Regions from separate parts of the Ruegeria sp. SATB045 genome, predicted to be linked through region 3. Evidence: riboswitches for the same ligand, from Rfam matches in the RefSeq annotation. Region 3 holds a riboswitch; each other region holds the start of a gene.
The links. A riboswitch is a leader RNA that binds a small molecule or an ion and turns the genes downstream of it on or off. The one in region 3 is predicted to bind cobalamin.
Positions count from the first base shown of each region.

Region 1: linked by a shared signal. The riboswitch ahead of AC2FNR_RS03110 (DUF1636 family protein) and the one ahead of AC2FNR_RS09290 (DUF1636 family protein) in region 3 are both predicted to bind cobalamin.
Region 2: linked by a shared signal. The riboswitch ahead of AC2FNR_RS13125 (hypothetical protein) and the one ahead of AC2FNR_RS09290 (DUF1636 family protein) in region 3 are both predicted to bind cobalamin.

Region 1 is NZ_JBXWSR010000012.1:252,603-256,914, forward strand. It holds gene AC2FNR_RS03090 (FMN-binding glutamate synthase family protein) at 1-390, opposite strand, end outside; gene AC2FNR_RS03095 (protein GlxC) at 402-1,085, opposite strand; gene AC2FNR_RS03100 (class II glutamine amidotransferase) at 1,087-1,980, opposite strand; gene AC2FNR_RS03105 (helix-turn-helix domain-containing protein) at 2,162-2,809, opposite strand; cobalamin riboswitch at 2,936-3,139, shown strand; gene AC2FNR_RS03110 (DUF1636 family protein) at 3,242-3,598, shown strand; gene AC2FNR_RS03115 (ABC transporter ATP-binding protein) at 3,598-4,312, shown strand, end outside.
Region 2 is NZ_JBXWSR010000024.1:47,626-51,937, reverse strand. It holds gene AC2FNR_RS13135 (DNA polymerase III subunit gamma/tau) at 1-665, opposite strand, end outside; gene AC2FNR_RS13130 (protein-tyrosine phosphatase family protein) at 799-1,287, shown strand; gene AC2FNR_RS13125 (hypothetical protein) at 1,289-1,696, opposite strand; cobalamin riboswitch at 1,779-1,998, opposite strand; gene AC2FNR_RS13120 (alpha/beta hydrolase family protein) at 2,135-2,992, shown strand; RNA gene ffs (signal recognition particle sRNA small type) at 3,031-3,129, opposite strand; gene AC2FNR_RS13110 (bifunctional 2',3'-cyclic-nucleotide 2'-phosphodiesterase/3'-nucleotidase) at 3,169-4,312, opposite strand, start outside.
Region 3 is NZ_JBXWSR010000020.1:354,659-358,970, reverse strand. It holds gene AC2FNR_RS09295 (NAD(P)-dependent oxidoreductase) at 831-1,823, opposite strand; cobalamin riboswitch at 1,935-2,143, shown strand; gene AC2FNR_RS09290 (DUF1636 family protein) at 2,229-2,603, shown strand; gene cobW (cobalamin biosynthesis protein CobW) at 2,605-3,660, shown strand; gene cobN (cobaltochelatase subunit CobN) at 3,664-4,312, shown strand, end outside.

The sequences.
Region 1 (4,312 bases), on a different contig from region 3:
TTCCTCGGGTGTCATACCGCCGTCACCGGTGGTGGTCGACGTACCCGCAGCTGACGCTCCGCGACCCAGCGCCTCTTTCGCGGGGCCGGACAACGCGCCGAAACTCATGCCTGCGATGGTGATCGGAATATCCAGCTGTATCGGGTTCTTGGCAAAGCGCGTGCCCAGCGTGACTGAGGTGTCACAGCGTTCGCGATAGCCCTCCAGAGGATAGCGGCTGACCGAGGCCCCCAGAAACAACAGGTCGTCGAAATGCGGTACTTTGCGTTTCGCGCCGCCGCCGCGAATGTCATAGATGCCCGTTGCCGCCGCCCGCCGGATTTCCGCGTTGACCGGGTTTGAAAACGTTTCAGACTGTATCGGCATCGTGCGTGGTGTGTGATCGTCCATAACCGTCTTCCTCAGTATTCTGCCGCGTTGTCGACATCGAAATTGTAAAGCTGCCGAGCCGAGCCATAGCGTTTGAACTCTTCCGGCTTGGCATCCGCGCCCGCGCGCTCCAGCAGGTCTTGCAACAGGGTCAGATGTTCGGGACGCATCTCTTTCTCGACGCAATCAGCACCCAGACTTTTGACCGAGCCGCGCACGAACAGCCGCGCCTCGTACAAGGAGTCCCCCAACGCATCGCCCGCATCCCCGCAAACCACCAGCGTACCCGCCTGCGCCATGAAGGCGGACATATGGCCGATATTGCCATGCACCACGATGTCGATCCCCTTCATGGAAATCCCGCAGCGCGAGCTGGCATTGCCCTTGATCACCAACAACCCGCCATGGCCCGTGGCCCCGGCATATTGACTGGCATCGCCTTCAACGATCACAGTGCCCGACATCATGTTCTCGGCCACGCCCGGCCCAACAGAGCCTTCGACCCGAACGGTCGCCTGCTGGTTCATCCCCGCGCAGTAATAGCCGGTCGAACCCTTGACCGTGACCTCAATCGGGGCATCCAGACCGACAGCGATGGCATGGCTGCCCTTGGGGTTCTGAACCTGCCACTGGGTCTGGTTTGTCTCGGTGCTTTGGGCCTGAAGGGCGGCGTTCAGCCCGCGCAGGCCCTGTTCGGCAACATCATAGCTCTGCATTTTAGTGGCTCCAGAAATAGACGGTTGCGGGTTCGGGTTCCCAGACGCGGGCATCCTCGATTCCCGGCAGGTTGACCAAGGCGCGATACTCGCTGCCAAAGGCCACATATTGATCGGTCTCGGCCATTACCGCCGGTTTGCAGGCGATGGGGTCGCGAACCACGCCGAACCCATCCTTGGTGCCGACCACAAAGGTAAAGAACCCGTCGAGATCCTCAAGGCTGCTTTCCAGCGCCTCACCCAGAGTGGCCCCGTTTTGCATTTTCCATGTCAGATAGGCCGCGCCGACCTCGGTATCGTTCATGGATTCGATCCGCACGCCCTCGCGCATCAGTTTGCGGCGCAGGGCGTTGTGGTTGGACAGCGACCCGTTATGCACCAGACATTGATCTGCGCCGGTGTTGAACGGATGCGCCCCTTCCGTGGTAACGGCGGATTCAGTGGCCATGCGTGTATGGCCGATCCCGTGGCTGCCGGACATCAAGGTCAATTGGAACCGCTCCGCCACCTCCCGAGGCAATCCAACCTCTTTATAGATCTCGATCGCATCGCCGTCGGACATGATCCGCAGGCCAGGGCGCAATTCCCTCAGGGCCTGCCGCGCAGCGCTGACTTTGTCGTTGGCCACGCTCAGAACCGCATGAGTGTCATTGCGGCCCAAGCTGACGGGGCTGGTCAAGACGTCGGCCAAATCTTCGGCCAAAGTCTGAAAATCCGCGTCCGGATTGTCGGATTGCACGGTGAGCTTCGCCTGATCTCCGACAGGTCCATAAATCGCGATCCCGGCGCTGTCCGGGCCGCGATCTGTCATTGTGATCAGCATATCTGTCAGCATCGCGCCCAATTGAGGCTCGAGCGTTTTGTCCTTCAAAAAAAGGCCGACAATTCCACACATGTGTCAGCTTCTCCTGTGTTGAGTTGGGCAGACGCTAACACCTGAACTTCAGGTTATCAACAAAGGGAAATTAATATTCATAAGGGGAATATTTTCGGCTATCTATTTCCCCCGCATTCAAAAATCACGGAGAGCAACCCCGCAAAACCTCAGCAGCGGTTTATCAATCGCCGAATCGTGACTAACGCGTCTGCGGATATGAGATGATCGACAGGTAGCGGGCTGGCAGTTTGCGCAGCACCTCGGGTCCATGCGGTGCGTCCGCATCAAAGAACAACGTATCACCCGGCTCCAGCAGGTAAATTTGATCGCCGTGTCTGTAATCGACTTCGCCTTCAAGCATGTAGAGCATTTCAATCCCGTCATGCTGGAACGTCGGGAAAGTGTCGGACTCTTCCGTCAGCGTGATCAGATAGGGTTCGACCACAACACCACTGGCATTAGACCCCATATGACCCAAAAGGCTGTATTGATGGCCTGCGCGTGTCCCGGCTCTCTCTGTTTCAACGCCCTTTCCCGCTTTGGTGTGGGTTGCGTTTCGGGTTTCTTCATATCTGCGGAAAAATGCAGTGATCGGTGTGCTCAGAGCATTGGCCAGCGATTGTAGCGTCGTCAATGAAGGCGATGTGTAGCCGTTTTCGATTTTTGACAGCATACTGATGGATAACCCGGTCAGCCCCGACAATTCCGCAATTGTCACGCCCTGCTGCAACCTCAACGCGCGGATTTCACGACCGATCGCCGTTTCGAGGTTCTTTTCACCGGGGTCCCTGACCTTGTGGGGATCCTGAGAAAACTGAGGTTTGGACCTATCGTTTGATGCTTTCACCAACCTATCCTTAACGCCTTTCGCTTCGTCGTTATCGCCTGCAATTTTCTTGAAGGGAAACATATTTTCAAAACTACATTCCTGCGCAACCTCCGGTGATTTGTGTTGACCGGCGATCTGATCTCGGGCAGTGACGCATTTGATGGTTCCCTGGGGCATGCTCCAGCGGTGAAAAGGGAATACGGTGAGGTTTAAGTGCCAAGTCCGTAACTGCCCCCGCAACTGTAGGCGGTGAGCGAAGCCAATATCCCACTGACATGAATAATGTCGGGAAGGGTGGCCAAGCCTCGACCCGCAAGTCAGGAGACCTGCCATCGCAACCGAAACCAACCCGGGGCGGGGCGTCCTGGAAGGAGGCTTGATGGTACCTCGTACGCCTTTATGCGCGACCGCGTTTCAGTACGGCCCCAGCGGCCGTGGAACAGACGCTTGATGGCCGAGCCCACTGATCATTTTGTTCTGATCTGCGCGACCTGTCAGGGTTTGGAGGCAGCGCAGCACATTGCGGATGCCTTGTGCCCTGAATTGCCTGCGGGTTTCGCAGTGCGCACAGTAGACTGTATGGCTGGATGCGATCACCCGGTCACTGTCGGATTTCAGGCCCTAGGAAAAGCCCAATACCTGTTTGGTGATATCGGCACCGAGCAAGAGCTGAATGCTCTTGCCCAATTCGCCGCGCAATACCTGGGCAGCGCAACTGGTTGGACAAAGGCCACAGACAGGCCGGCGCCTCTGATAACCAAGACATTGGCGCGCATGCCGGCGTTGGCTGTTCGAGGAGCTCGATGATGACCAGACCCTTCCTGCAGGCGCGTGGTGTAGCCTACTATTCTTTTCACGGTGACGTTCTGTTGCAAGACATCTCGTTCGACCTTGAAGAGGGGTCGGTTCTGGCCATTGCCGGTCCGAATGGCGCTGGCAAAACCACTCTGCTGAACTTACTTTGTGGCGCTGAAGCTCTGTCCGAAGGCGACGTTCTGGTGCAAGAGCAGAGCTTGAAGACACTGTCAGCGACGGAGCGCGCCCGAAAAATTGCCGTCGTCAGTCAGCAGGAATATCCCGATGGGCGCTTGCATCTGCGTGACTATGTGGCACTTGGGCAAATTCCAATTCGCTCGGACCGCTCCTCTGAAGATCACGCAAACGACTTGACGCGAATTCTGGACCTGACCGGCCTTTTGGAGCTTGCCGACAAGCGCATGGCAGTGTTGTCGGGTGGCGAACGTCAGCGCGCCCATATCGCGCGTGCGCTGGCACAGAACCCTACTCTTCTGTTTTTGGACGAGCCGACGAACCATTTGGATCCCGACGCCAAAGGGCGGATGTTGTCGCTGGTCGCTGGACTGGGGATAACCGTCATAATGATTGTCCATGACATTGTCATGATCCCCGAATTCGCCACCCATGTTGCGTTGATGAAATCTACCCGGCTGACCGGGTTTGGCCCTGTTTCCGAGGTCCTGACGACTCAACATGTGCGCGACACGTTCGGCGTCGACTACT
Region 2 (4,312 bases), on a different contig from region 3:
TCGGCGGCGCGGGTGATTAGTGCCATCGCGTCTTCGGCGATCTGTGCGCCTTCGGCATCGGCGATCTTGCGCAGCAGGCCGATCATGTCCTCGGGCTCGATCCGTCGCAGGTCAAAGCGCTGACATCGGGACAGGACCGTCACCGGCACTTTGCGAATCTCGGTGGTGGCAAAGATAAACTTCACATGCTCGGGCGGTTCCTCAAGCGTCTTGAGCAGCGCGTTGAAGGCGCTGGTCGACAGCATGTGGACCTCGTCGATGATGTAAATCTTGTAGCGGGCCGAGGCCGCGCGATAGCGGACGCTGTCGATGATCTCGCGAATATCGTTCACACCGGTCCGGCTGGCGGCGTCCATCTCCATCACGTCCACATGGCGACCTTCCATGATCGCCACACAATGTTCGCACTGGCCGCAGGGTTCGGTCGTCGGTTTGCCCTCGCCATCGGGGCCGATGCAGTTCATGCCTTTGGCGATGATCCGGGCCGTGGTGGTTTTGCCGGTGCCGCGAATGCCGGTCATGATAAAGGCTTGCGCGATCCGATCCGCCTCGAACGCGTTTTTCAGCGTGCGTACCATGGCCTCCTGCCCGACCAGATCGGCAAAGGTTTCAGGGCGGTATTTACGGGCAAGAACCTGATAGGCGGGGCTGGGCGTGTCGGTCATATCTGCTCTGTCGGATTCGGGTTCCGACGCAGCCTAGAGACCCCCGCCGCCCGCGTCCACCGCCGCCTTGGGGGAAATTCGGTTTGCAGGTCAGTTTGCACAGCATAGAAGCTATGTGAAAAGGAGGCCGGGGATGGAGCCATTTGCAATTCACGTGGTCGAGGTCGGGGCCGGTCATTTCGCGCTGTCGCCGCTGCCGGGGCGCGCGGGGGAGTATGCGCGGGATTTGGATATCATTCGCCGCTGGCGGCCCGATCTTGTGATTTCGATGACCACAAGCTCCGAGATGGAGCAGACCGGAGCGGGAAAACTGGGAGATGACCTGCACGCCGAGGGCATAACCTGGACGCACCTGCCGATTGAAGATTTTGGCGCGCCGTCGCCGGACACCGAGGCCGCGTGGCCCCGGATCAGCCAGTCTGCCGCGCATATTCTGGCGCGTGGAGGGCGGGTGCTGGTGCATTGCCGGGGCGGGTGCGGGCGGTCGGGCATGATCGCCCTGCGGCTTATGGTCGAACAGGGCATCGCGTCCGACGCGGCGTTGCGCCGCCTGCGCGCCGTGCGGCCCTGTGCGGTTGAAACCGACGGGCAGATGCGTTGGGCAACCTGCGCGCCGGACTGAGTTACAACGCCAGATGCTGCTGGGGCTGTGCTGGTTGCGCCGGGGCCAGCTCTGACACTTCAAGCATGGCACAGGGCGGCACTTGTAACTGGCCGGCCGGACGGGCCGCAGCATCGGGGCCGAACAGCATATCCGCATAACCATCCAACGCGTCGAGCGAGGCGTCCGTGCTGGTGCCGCAGAAGATGCGAATCTGATCTTTCTGGGCGCGGAATCGGGCGATGCAGCCCTGTGGGCAATGGCCCAGCTCTCCGCTGCCGTCCAACGCGAAGTCATCCGACGTGGCAGGCACTGCGGATTCCATCGCCTGCACAATAGCCCGTGCCATCTGCGCCAGAGCCGGGCAGGTCTTGCCGGTTTTCTGACATAGGGTTGCACTGAATTGGTGCGTTTTTGTCTTCCAGATCATAATGCGCCCTCCGCGCGGGGAACGGGGCGTAGATCAGGTGTGACAGCGCGCTGACAATCCCGCCCGGACACCCCGCCCGAGTTACAGTTTTGCTTTGATGGCAGGTCTCCTGACTTGCGGGTCATAGCGTTGCCGACCTTCCCAGCCTTGCGGGCCAGTGGTATTTCGGCATTGCTCACCGCTTACAGTTGCGGGGGCAGTCGCGGCATTGGATCGTTCCGGCATGACCGGGCAGAACCGCACCGTGTTCCCTTTTCATCTTGTCCCGACACGGGACAAGAACCATCACGCCATCGCTAGCGGTTGAGCGGGCTTTGAGTCAAGCGGGCGCGCGCGCAAAGTGGACGTTTGGTCATCTTGATGCGCCCTTGACTCAGCCCGGCCAAAAAAGTGGGGATAAGGGGTGAACCGAACAGTTCAGATCAGGTGAGCAACGCTATGCTGGATGATACACCCCCCGTCCTGACTGAGGATTTTCGGTTTTCTGCCGGTTCGGCAATGCTGTCGGCGCGCCTGTACCGGCCCGTGACCGATCCCAAAGTCGCTGTGGTTGTACATGGTGCGACCGGTGTCCCGAGGGATTACTATCAGCATTTCGCGCATTGGCTGGCAGCGGATCAGGGGATCGCTTGCCTGACCTACGACTATCGTGACTTTGGCCACTCACTGACCGGACTACTGCAGGAATCGCGGGTAAAGATGGCGGATTGGGCGCTGACCGACATGCCTGCCGCCAGAGCGGAAATGCGCCAACGTTACCCACACGCAGAACACTGGAGCATAGGGCACTCGGTCGGAGGGATGTTGGGGCCAATACAACCTGATATCGACCATATAGATCGCATGATCTGTGTGTGTTCGGGGCTGGTGACAATCAGTGATCACCCTTGGCCTTATCGCGCGCTGGCGTCCTTGTTCTGGTATGGACATGTTCCGCTGGCGGTAAAAACTGTTGGATACCTGCCAGGCAAAGCAGTGGGATTTGGGGCCGACCTGCCTGCATCGGTTTACTGGCAGTGGCGCAAGTGGTGCACGGCACCCCAAAATTATCTGCCAGAAATCGGAAAAACGCTACCTGCCGCAACCTGGGCAGAGAAAGGCAAACCGGTCGATCTGTTCACTTTCGAGGACGACCAGATGGTTCCGCCCGAAGCCGTTTGGCGGTTGGCAGATCTGTACGGCTCCAGCGCTCGGCGTCATGTACTGTCACCGCAGGAATTCGGACTTAAGGACATTGGCCATATCGGCGCGTTCGCGCGTCGTAACGCGTCCCTATGGCCGCGCTTGATCGCATAAGTGCTGCGTGCCTAAACCGGTCAAAACTGTCGGGGATGAAGTGAGAGGTTGGACATCGACCCAAGCGGGGCTCGTTGTGGCTGCTTCCTTCCGGACCTGACCAGGTTGGCGAGGCGCTCGCCCGCGCCAACCTCTCAACGGTGGATATAGGCATTTGGTTCATGCTTGGCAACCCGTCAGAGGGAGAGCTGAATATTCAGAAAACCTTTCGCATCCGGACCGATGACTTTGGCGCGGTAGCGTGCCAGTTCTTCCAGGTGTTGGTCAGCGGCCGCTCCGGTTTTCACAAGCGCATGGGCACCGGGTATGGGTGACAACCGAAAAGGCTGGAGTGCCTCTTCCAAAGGGTCCATCGGTAAGACGCCCGACAGGTAATCCCGTACAATAGGTTGAATCGGAAGGACCGGCAGAGGAATTCGGGTCGCGTTTTCGGCAAACGGGAAATTCCCGCCTCCGTTGGCGCGATAGTTGTTCAACGCGACAACAAAGCGCTGATCTGCGTCGATAGGGCGGCCGTTGAATCGCAATTCGCGAACCCGATGGCTGTTGGGATGAAGTATTGCGCCACCTGCGTCGAACCGCGCCGGAGATGCTAGATCTAGTGCGTAAGTTAGCCCGTGCAGCACGTCAAAATTATGTCCGGCGCGATTCGTATCCACAAGGTCCGATTGTTCACCCGGGCGCATCTGGTTCAGCACGCCAGCGGACATTTCCAGCCAATCCTTGATTTCAGTGCCCGAGACAATGACGGCCTGCATCTCGTTCGGAAACACGTTCAGGTCGGCAACATGGCGCGTACATATCTGCCCGGGTGGGATATCGGTGAAAAACCGAGGTCCTGCACGACCGCCGAATTTTGACGGTGCAACTGCCGACAAAACGGGTAGCCCTGCATAGGCAGTTCCCTGCATATGCTGCCGCAATGCTGCAGCTTGCGCGGCAGCCACAAGCGCCAGACCGCGATCCCAGGCGCAAAAGCTGAAATAGCTGTGCAGATGATGCGACGTGTGTCCAACGGGCGTGTTGCACTGCGCGCGAGTTTCGCGGTGCGCCTTGGCAAAAATCCGCGACAGTTCGGGGTCTTCCGGAACCTCAGCGCCAACAAAGTCGGGTGCGATTGCCTTCAGGTGTGAACGGTGCGTTTCTACCTGCCATTTTCCGTCGTCACCAAGTTTCATCGTCAGGTCAATCACACCAAGATGCGACCCAGCGCTGCCCGGCATGACAGCCGGCTTGCCGTGCACTTGACCTTTGGCACTGTCCACGAACGCAAACCTTTCATGCGACGCGCCCGGCAAAGTCAGATGTGAATGTCCCGCT
Region 3 (4,312 bases):
TTGCGACCGTTCTTTCTGGATTGCAAATCCGTGTACACCGGTTCGATTCCGGTACTCGCCTCCATTTTATTCTAAATCATTGACTTAGCCCTGTGGTGCTCGGGTGTGACACAAAGTGGGACACACCTACGATGAAATTGTCATCCTATCTAACCCTCTCAAGACATGGCGTTTATTACTCCCGGTGGCCAATCCCTCCGTCCATAGAACAAAAGCGAACATCTGTAAAAATATCGCTGCTTTAGCGAAAACTACTGGGTTGCCCTCTGCAACGCCCACGTCCTCCGGGATGGATTAAAAACCATAAGTGACAATCTGGATAGCCGAGTGCGCCATTGAACTCAGGGCAACGCTGCGCGCGTTGGCGTGCGCCGATTGATGTTAGGCTTACCGCTTTCAAGCGAAAGTCACAAATACGGTCTTTGATCTGAAAAAAGGACGCTGACTTTCACTAAGACACAAGCGTTTTTCGATGTGCGACTGGAAAAAAGCAACTTGGCATACATGCTTGCACGACCTTGTAGTCGCGAAGTAAGCAGGCGAAATCCTACTGAACGCATAGGCATGAACCAAGCGGGCAGTACCGGATCTACGGAAAACGGGCGGCTCGCGGGAGTGCAAGCTCGTAACTTGCGACATGATTGGCACTTAGTATCTGAACAGGTTTTCCTAGGGTTTGTCTATTGACGATACTTAGGTTTATCCGCACACAAATTGACTGTTGCCCAGGTGGTTCAGGTAGTTCAGTGGCCTGAAAAAGTGGCAGCGAGCCCAACACTCGCCGCCTCTTTTCCAAGCCGGGCAAAGCGTTTTCGCGCAGTGCAATTGCGTCATTCGGCCCGACGTCCCTGAGGAATAACCTCGTATCCGGACGCTTCCGGCTCGTAGTCTTCCATTTCGGACGGGAAGCCGGGGGCCGTGATATCCAGCCCGGTGGCCTCTTCCAACCGCTTGATAATATTAGGTGATAACTCTCGGTCGCCATAGCGGGCGATGCCGTCGTCAAAGATACGCATCATCACCGGGTTGATCTCGAGCGGCACCCCCGCCCGGTCCGCCACATCCTGAAACAGGCCAATGTCCTTTTTCACCAAATCCATCGTGAACGAAATGTCCCGCGAGCCGTTCAGAATGACTTGGCTTTCGGTTTCATGCACGAAGGATGTCCCGGATGAGATCTTGATTGCCTCGTATGTGGTGTTCAGATCCATCCCGGCGGCTTTGGCGGTCACAAGTGCTTCTGCGCAGGTGATCAGGTTGGCGGTGGCGAGGTAATTGGTCAGCACTTTCAACACCGAAGCGGTACCTAGGTCACCGGTATGCAGAACCCGTCGGCCCATGGTGGTCAGAAAGGGCAGTATGCGCTCGAATGTGGCCCGGTCGCAGCCCGCGAAGATCGAGATATTGCCCGTCGCGGCGCGATGACAGCCACCCGATACAGGACAGTCTACCGCTGCGCCGCCACGTTCGATCACCTGGGCGCCCAATCGCTTGACTTCAGCTTCATCAGTGGTGGACATCTCCATCCAGATTTTGCCGGGGCTGACCTCAGGCAGCATCTCCTGCATCACCGCGTCCGATGCGGCAGGTGATGGCAGGCAGGTAATAACCGCGTCGCAATCGCGCATCAGCTGGGCCGGGCTTTCGGCGGCCTTGGCCCCCTGTGACACGAAGCCGTCGACGAGGTCAGAGTTCAAATCATGTACCGTCAGTTCGATCCCGTTGCGCAGCAAAGACCCTGACAGTTTGCCGCCCACATTGCCCAAGCCGATAAAGCCCACCTTCATGCGATACACCTCCTTTTTTGGCGTCGTTTTGTTCATGGCACCATGCCGCCCCACCCAAAGTCATGCCGCCCAGCGACGCTGTCAGGTCGCTTTTAACCCGAGGTGCGAAAGATGTTTGCGACTCGCTTGACAAGGGCCTGCCCGGTGCCGCATGTCCGATCCGTTGGTGTCCATCTGCAGATGGATGAAAAGGGAATGCGTCAGCGGGTCATCCGTCAAACGCAGCCGCCCCCGCGACCGTGACCGGAGAGGGTGCCCAAGCCACTGGCCAGCAAGGCCGGGAAGGCGGGTCATCCGACAGGGCAACCGCCCTGAAATCCGCAAGCCGGGAGACCTGCCAGCACCCGCGATTGAAACCGGACGGGGTGTTCCGGTGCCGGGTCACGCACGACCCGCATGAAACCCCGTCCCCCACGATGAGGATTTAGGGGGATGAGAGACATGACCGAAACCGCTCCGGTCGAGCTGCTGGTTTGCACCACCTGCCGCCGCGGCCTACCCATTGAAGATGACGCCCAACGCCCAGGCACGTTGCTGCACAAGGCATTGGAACAGGCTGAACTGCCCGAGGGCGTGGCGCTGAAGGCTGTTGAATGCCTGTCGAATTGCGATCAGGGCTGTTCCATCGTGCTGCGCGGCGGGCCGGAACGCTGGACCTTTGTCTATGAGAACCTGAACGAAGTCGATCATGTCGACGTGATCGTAGACGGTGCCACCAAGTATCTGGCCACCGAAGACGGTCTGGTCAAATGGCGCGAGCGCCCCGAACATTTCCGCAAAAACTGCGCCTCGCGCATTCCCCCGATTGGAGCCTGACATGTCCACTTTGGAAAAACTCCCCGTTACTGTGATCACCGGCTTTTTGGGTTCGGGCAAGACCACGCTGGTGCGACACCTGATGCAGAACCCGCAGGGCAAGCGTCTGGCCGTTGTGGTCAACGAGTTTGGCGATGTCGGCGTGGACGGCGATATCCTGAAATCCTGCGCCATCCCCGATTGCCCGGCCGAGAACATCATGGAACTGGCCAATGGCTGTATCTGCTGCACCGTGGCCGATGATTTCATCCCCACGATCGAGGCGCTGATGGCGCTGGAGCCGCGCCCCGAGCATATCCTGATCGAAACCTCCGGTCTGGCGCTGCCCAAGCCGCTGCTGAAAGCGTTCGACTGGCCCGATATCCGATCCAAGATCACCGTTGACGGCGTGATCGCGCTGGCCGACGCCGAGGCCGTTGCCGCCGGTCGCTTTGCCCCGAATGTCGCGGCGGTGGATGCCCAGCGTCTGGCCGACGACTCCATCGACCACGAAACGCCTCTGTCCGAGGTGTTCGAGGATCAGATCTCCTGCGCCGACATCATCCTGCTGACCAAGCCTGATCTGGCCGGCCCCGAAGGTGTCGCCAAAGCCAAAGAGATCATCGCCGCAGAGGCCCCGCGCCCTCTGCCGGTCGTCGAAGTGGCCGAAGGCGTTGTGGACGTGCGCGTCGTGCTGGGTCTTGAGGCTGCCGCCGAGGATGACATGGAGGCGCGGCCTTCGCATCATGACGGTCATCACGATCATGAACATGACGATTTCGAAAGCATCATCGTCGAACTGCCGGAACAAACCGACCCGGTGGACCTAGTTGCCAAGATCGAACGTCTGGCCACCGAGCTGAACATCCTGCGCGTCAAGGGCTATGCCGCTGTTCAGGGCAAGCCAATGCGCCTGCTGGTTCAGGCCGTCGGCGCGCGGGTGCGTCACCAGTATGACCGTCCGTGGCAGCCCGGCGAAGAGCGCCGTTCGCGCCTGGTGGTGATTGCCGAGCATGACGACATCAAAGAGGCTGAAATCCGCGACATCCTCGTGGGCGTCACCGAGGCTGCCGAGTAAACCATGCACGTCGTCTTCCGCGAAAGCCACGGGTTAGAGGAATCCGAAACCCCAACCGATCTGGGCCAGAGCCCGGCGGATTTGGTGGTGCTGTCGTTCTCAGACAGCGACCTTGGTGCTTTCGCGGCAGGCTGGCATCGCGGCGGAGGGCCCGAGGGCCGGATGCCGACCCTACGGCTGGCCAATCTGACGGCACTGAAACATCCCCTCTCGGTGGATACCTATGTCGAGCAGACGTTGGAGGGCTCCAAGGGCATCCTGATCCGACTAATCGGCGGGGTGCCCTATTGGTCCTACGGACTGCAGCAGGTTCTATCGCTTGCGCAGACCAAAGGGATTGCTGTGGCCGTGCTGCCCGCCGACGGGCGCGAGGATACGCGGCTGGATGACTATTCGACCCTGCCCGTCTCCACCCTGCGCCGCTTGGCGCATCTTTGCGACACCGGTGGCGAGGTTGCAGCACAAGCCGCTTTGGCGCAGATGGCATTGGCAGCCGGTCTGTATGCGGGCCCGGTGATGGGCGCCAAGTCCTTGCCCGACTGCGGCGCATGGTGCCCGGACCGCGGCGTGATCCCGGCGGAACAGGCGTTTTCCGGGGATGCGAAACGCATCCTCGTCACCTTCTACCGCGCTTATCTGACATCCGCCGACA